3 regions of the Pseudoalteromonas sp. BSi20480 genome follow, and region 2 is predicted to be linked to each of the others. Evidence: predicted binding sites of a transcription regulator. Region 2 holds the regulator's gene; each other region holds the start of a gene.

Region 1 (2,212 bases), on a different contig from region 2:
GGTTGAACGGTAGTTTTGTTCAAGGCGAATAGTTTCGGCATCAAAGTCAGTTAAAAAGCGTTTTATATTTTCTATTTTAGCTCCGCGCCAGCCGTAAATACTTTGGTCATCGTCGCCAACAATCATTATGCTGCTTGTGTCGCCTGCAAGTAACTTTAACCATGCGTACTGAATGGTATTAGTATCTTGAAACTCGTCTACTAGCATGTGGGCAAAGCGCTGTTGGTAGTGGCGAAGTAACGTCGGGTTATTTTTTAATACTTCATAGCTGCGTAGCAGTATTTCAGCAAAATCGACCAAACCAGCCCTGTCACACGCTTCCTGGTAGGCGGCATATACACGCAGCATCATTTGCTCGTTTATATCATACGCTTGAATATCTTTAGGGCGAAGTGCTTCGTCTTTTTTAGCGCTTATGTACCAACCAAACTGTTTTGCAGGCCACTTTTTATCATCAATATTCATTGATTTTAATAAGCGCTTGATCATACGAAGTTGGTCATCAGAGTCTAAAATTTGAAAGGCTTCTGGTAAGTTAGCTTCACGGTGATGAGCGCGTAAAATACGGTGTGATAAACCATGGAAAGTACCAATCCACATCCCGCCAACCGGTGCTTTTAAGGTTTCTTCAACGCGGGTACGCATTTCTTTAGCTGCTTTATTGGTAAAAGTTACCGCAAAAATACTATAAGCTGATGCTTGTTCAACTTGCATAAGCCACGCGATACGATGAACTAACACTCGTGTTTTACCAGACCCAGCACCGGCCAATACCAGCATGTTTTGTAATGGGGCTGCAACGGCATCGCGTTGTTTGTCATTTAAGCCGTCGAGTAATTCTGAAACGTCCATCGTTACGCCTTTTTAATCAATATTGAGGGCAGTATAACAGGTGTTTTTGTAAGGCTAAATAAAATACTGTTTTTATGAACAGCTATTATAAAAATAGCCTCTAAAACCAATCAGCTGGATAGTTTTTGGCATGGATAAGTGACTAAGATTAATAATAAAAATAATCAAATTGACCTATATTTAGTAAAAAATACTAAAGCAATTAGTGAGTCGTAATTTAACTAACTGATTTTTAAGCTTTAATAAATTGGCATAAAGTGTGATAGTAAGTAGATAACTAAAATTTAAAATTAATTAACTACAGAGGTGAGTATGGCTGATCAAGGGTCTGGCGGTAATGTAATTGCTGCGTTGTGTAATATATTTTTTCCTGGTTTAGGGCAACTAGTACAAGGGCGTATTTTAGCGGCTATATTTTTTGCGCTAGCTATTGTTATAAGTTACGCACTTATTTACGTACTCGTTGGTTTTGTATTAGTACCTATTATTTACTTATGGTCGATAATAGATGCGGCACGATACCGCTCGCGAAGTTAGGTATTTAAACGTTTTACAAAAATAGCGCCCAATGGCGCTATTTTGTTTTTTAGGGTCGGCGTTACAGCTAATTTACGGGTATAATCGCGTTATTAACGTTTAATAAGTAATAGCTATGGAATATCAATTTATACGTGACCCTATTAGTGGTTTACGAATTAAAATAAGCAGCGAACACGCAATAATAGGTCGTTGGTTAAACGAAGAAATTGGCAAAGGCAAAGTCGCTATGGTGCAAGCACTTATTGTGTCTGTCAAAACGAGTTTTGAGCCAGTCACTCTAAAAGGCCAAGAAATAGATTTAATTTTATCTAAAGATGAGGCCTTATTTGAGGCTCATGCTCTGCACCAAGACAGCGAAGACTTAATTGCCTATCAAGATGATGATTTAATGCTTGAAGAGAACGACTTAAGCAGTGGTTGTGGTTTTGAAGACTTTATTGATTTAATCGAGTCGTGGGCTGAGTTTACCAGTAATCGATAAAAATAATTAAAACAGACATAGCAAATGCAAAAACAGCGCTTTCTCTGTATTATTAAAACAACTAAAAAACGACAGGAATTGATATGTCTGCCAATTTAAATAAGCTAGTAGTCATGCTAGAAATGCAAAACGCCATGAATACAAAAGTGCATGAACAATGGTTTACACAAGGGTTTGAATGGTATCGCGCTATTTGGGTTGAGTGTGCCGAAATGCTAGATCATCATGGCTGGAAGTGGTGGAAAAAACAAACACCCGATACCGAGCAAGTTATTTTAGAATTGGTTGATATTTTTCACTTTGGTTTATCGCTACGTATTGACGGAAAAACAAGCTATC
Region 2 (2,212 bases):
GTCATTAAAAAACGAATTTTTTGATTAATTGGCAGTACGAGGGGTTTGTCTACCTCAAGTAGATAATTTGGGTTTTTATCAGCTAAATTAGTTATTTCATCCTGAGGAGTTGCAAGCATTGAGTAAAACTCTACATCTTCTCCCATATATTCATAATGCCATTTCCACTGTGAACCTGTAACTTTAATTGTTAAGTCGGCTTTACTGGCATCTTCCATCGCTATTAACGTTTTTGTAGCTGGCACTGCCATAGCAATTAAAATAACAAATGGAATGGCGGTCCAAAGAATTTCTACTTTGGTGCTTTCGTGGAATTGAGCGGGAACCGCTCCTTTAGATTTGCGATGATGAATGAGTGCCCAAAGCATAATGGCAAACACTATTATCCCAATCACACAACATATAAAAAATATGGTCATGTGTAATTCGTAAACATTTTCACTTATATCTGTAACGCCTTTACGCATATTAAATTGGCTATTTGCCAAGGCTAACTGCGGAAAAACACACAATATAAGCCACAAGGTACAACTAAGTTTACCCATGTGACGACTCCTTTGATGCTGTTGCTAGTGCAAAGCGAAGAGGCATACGGCTTAAACGCCAATTCGTTATTTTTATTTTTTTATTAATGCCGTTTTATTTATAAAAATTGGCATTCACTGCGCTAGCAAAAGTTTATTGTGTGTGCTCAAAACTTAAAAGCGATGAGTATTGCCAGCGTCAGCTTATTAACAATTAGTTAATATTTAACCACCATGCAAGTTTTTTGTATTAAAAACAAACAATAAATATATAAAAAGTAGAGAGTTGGCTTAGTTGAACGTAGAAGAAAATGGCTCAAATCGAGAGGTGGTAAGGGCTAAGGATGAAATGAAAGAGTGTGAATAAAAAACAAACAAAATTTTAAAAATAAAAAAACGCACCAAAAAAGTGCGCTTTTTATAAAATAAGAAAGAACTACATCCAGTCCGCGTTACGAATTACACCCAGTCCGCGTTACGAATTACACCCACTGCTAAGCCTTCAATGTTGAACGACTCAGTTTCAAGATCGACCTTAATTGGTGCAAACTCGTCATTTTCAGCATGAAGCAACACCTGGCGACCCGCTTTTTCAATGCGTTTTACGGTTACATCGTCATCAACACGGGCAACCACAACTTGACCATTTTCAGCCACTTGTGTTTTATGCACAGCAAGTAAATCGCCATCCATAATGCCTATATCTTTCATACTCATACCGTTTACGCGCAGTAAAAAGTCGGCAGCTGGTTTAAACATTAATGGGTCAATTTTACAGTGGCTTTCAACATGTTCTTGCGCCAAAATAGGGGAACCTGCCGCAACTCGGCCAATAAGCGGTAAACCTAATTGTTCTGGCTCCTCTTCTTCAACAAGTTGAATTCCACGGCTTGCGCCAGGTTTCATTTTAATCACCCCTTTTTTGGCAAGGGCTTTTAAATGTTCCTCAGCGGCATTTGCACTTTTAAACCCTAACGTTTGTGCTATTTCGGCACGTGTAGGCGGCATACCAGTGTCTTTAATAAACACTTTAATTAATTCGAGTATTTGAGCTTGGCGTTTAGTTAATGGGCGCATACAACTGGTTTTCCATACAGTACATTTAACTGTGAGTATATACAGTTAAATAAAAATCGCAAATTTAAATTATCCGTTCAAATAGCCAAATTACTTCCTTACGTGTACATTTTAGGGGCTTTCTAAAATAGCCTATAAAAATAGTAACTTGCTGCATTAAATTTAAAGGAATCTATATGAGTATTTGGCATCAACCCATTACATTAGCATTGTGTAAACAATTGGACGAAGGCATTAATGGCCAAGGGACGCTAATGAAAACCATGGGAATAGAAATAACAGAGATAGGCGACGATTATCTAGTAGCAACCATGCCTGCAATCCCTGCACACCATAACCCTATTGGCATGGTTCATGGCGGCGCAAACGTTGTACTCGCCGAAACCGTAGCGAGCTATGCTGCTAATTTTGTGGTTGATTTCACAAAGTTTTACTGTGTTGGGCAAGAAATAAGTGCAAGCCATTTAAAGGCTTCTCGCAATGGTACATTAACGGCAACAGCACGCGCATTTCATATTGGAAAACGAAGCTCTGTTTGGGAAATAAAAATTACAAACAGCCGCAACGAGCTATGCTGCGTATCAAAAATGACCGCAGCCGTTGTTGAGCGA
Region 3 (2,212 bases), on a different contig from region 2:
ACTTGATTGCTTCGCAACAAGGTTACGGTCAATTAGCAAAAGTATTCGGTAGATATAAGGACTCCTTTACAAAGAAGGAGGATCCTGTCGTTCAGTATTTGGCAGATACAATAGAGCCAATGTGTGAAGCTTTCAAAATGAAAAAGTACGGGGAGATGTTCCGTATCCTCGGTAAATGGCCCACAATAACTTGCCATATGGATAAGTTGAAGTGGAAAAACGAAATTAATCAACTTAATGAGCTCAGAGAAACAAAAGATATTGGAAGTGTTATCTCTTTCCTTCTATCTTCAGAAAAGCTTCCGAAGAGTAAGAAGGTTCTAAAACTAGAGAAAGAGTTGAAGGAAGGTTTAGCTAATATAGAAAATACCCCATTATCAAATAGCTTGGTTAAATATCAAAGACTATTAAAAATTCCGTATTCAGAATTAATTAACCTTGTGTTTTTCTTGGGTGGTGGAACGCCGCTGGCCACACAGCATGGTGTAAAAGGCGCTGAATATGACAATGTCTTAGTCATACTCAGTGGAGGCTGGAATCATTACAATTGGCCTAGATTTTTAGATTTATTAAAGACAAAAAAAATAAATAAAGATCATCACGATGGATTCTATAGATCTAGGAACTTGTTTTATGTGTCTATATCTAGGCCGAAGCAGCGATTAGCGGTTTTAACGACACAAGCACTATCAGCTAATGCTATATTGGCAGCTGAAGAGCTTTTTGGTGTGGATAATGTAGTCGATATTGAAGTCCCAGTCATAGATAGTTAAATAGAACTATTATTTATTAAATTTTATCCCTAATTACATGGTTTTACAGTTCTTTTCTGTCTCACATAATTACTAGGTCAGCAACAGTAAGGTAGTAAGTGTTATAAAGCTTTAAATTAAGGTTTTTATGTCTGCCTAATTGAAGTTGTTATTAATTACTTTTTATATATACTGTTTTTATATACAGCTTTTTGCATTTAATCATGTACCGGTAATGCTAATCAAATGAGTGAAAGTTCATCAATCACCTATCGTAAAATTATTCATGTTGATATGGATGCATTCTATGTATCAGTAGAAATTAGAGATAATCCATCTTTAGCCAATAAGCCTGTTGCTGTCGGTGGAAGCCGTACTTCTAGAGGTGTTTTATCTACATGTAATTATATTGCTCGGCAATTTGGAGTTAAAAGTGCGATGCCAACAAGTGTGGCTCTGCGTAAATGCCCAGATCTAGTTCTTTTGAGGGGGAGGATGGATGTTTACAAGCTTGTAAGCTCTCAAATCCGTGAAATATTTGAGAGGTACACTGATTTAATAGAGCCTCTGAGCTTAGATGAAGCCTATTTAGATGTTACTAATTGCCATTTTTTTGGTGGCTCCGCAACATTAATTGCTCAGGATATTTGCCGTACAATATATGCAGAGCTTAACCTTACAGCATCCGCTGGTATTGCCCCAGTTAAATATCTAGCTAAAGTCGCTTCTGACCTAAATAAACCTAATGGCATTTTCGTCATTCCACCTAAAAATGTAGACTCTTTTATAGACAATATGGAATTAAAAAAAATCCCAGGAGTAGGGAGAGTCACAAATGAGAAATTGCTTTCAGATGGTTTTAAATATGGTAAAGATGTTAAGGCATCTAGCCTTGAATATTTATCTTCTAGATACGGTAAGTTAGGTAGGCTGTTATGGGAAAGATGTAGTGGTGTTGATGATAGACCTGTTGTTACATGTAGAGAAAGAAAATCTGTAGGGGTTGAGAGGACTTTTCCTGAAGACATTTCTGAAACTCAGGAGCTTGAACGAATTCTCTTTGAGAAGCTATTACCAGAGCTTGAACAAAGAGCATACAAGTACCTCAATAATAGAGGCATAAGTAAAATTGGAATTAAAGTAAAGTTTTCTGATTTTCACCAAACGACAAAGGAGTTCTCTACTGAAAAGTTAGATCGTACAATCCTTTGTGAGTTACTCCATGAAGCTTTCCTGCGTGGTGGAGGAAAGCATGTCCGCTTACTCGGTGTGCATATAGGGTTATCACCTGAGAAAGTTGAATCAGAACAGATATCATTTGATTGGTGATGATAGTGTAGCTGTGACAAATCTAGGCTGGAAGAATCATTTTTTAGCTTATAAAGTGCGATGTATTATCAAAAAAGGGCCTAGTGAAAAAAGGTAAGTCCACTTGTTAAATTAGGTTCCTGTAAAGGTTT

What was found. The regulator LexA, encoded in region 2, represses DNA repair genes until DNA is damaged. The targets are predictions, from matches to a motif close to TACTGTATNNNNATACAGTA.
Region 1: uvrD (DNA helicase II) is a predicted target of LexA. The motif match lies at 917-936, and genes of this name have one in related genera.
Region 3: dinB (DNA polymerase IV) is a predicted target of LexA. The motif match lies at 943-962, and genes of this name have one in related genera.

Annotation. Positions count from the first base shown of each region.
Region 1 covers NZ_BADX01000200.1:2,795-5,006, reverse strand. Annotated here, with positions in the region: gene uvrD (DNA helicase II) at 1-852, opposite strand, end outside; gene P20480_RS00025 (hypothetical protein) at 1,165-1,389, shown strand; gene P20480_RS00030 (YacL family protein) at 1,505-1,873, shown strand; gene P20480_RS00035 (dUTP diphosphatase) at 1,957-2,212, shown strand, end outside.
Region 2 covers NZ_BADX01000072.1:10,387-12,598, reverse strand. Annotated here, with positions in the region: gene coxB (cytochrome c oxidase subunit II) at 1-545, opposite strand, end outside; gene lexA (transcriptional repressor LexA) at 984-1,601, opposite strand; gene P20480_RS10675 (PaaI family thioesterase) at 1,778-2,212, shown strand, end outside.
Region 3 covers NZ_BADX01000140.1:2,529-4,740, forward strand. Annotated here, with positions in the region: gene P20480_RS05240 (UvrD-helicase domain-containing protein) at 1-773, shown strand, start outside; gene dinB (DNA polymerase IV) at 999-2,081, shown strand.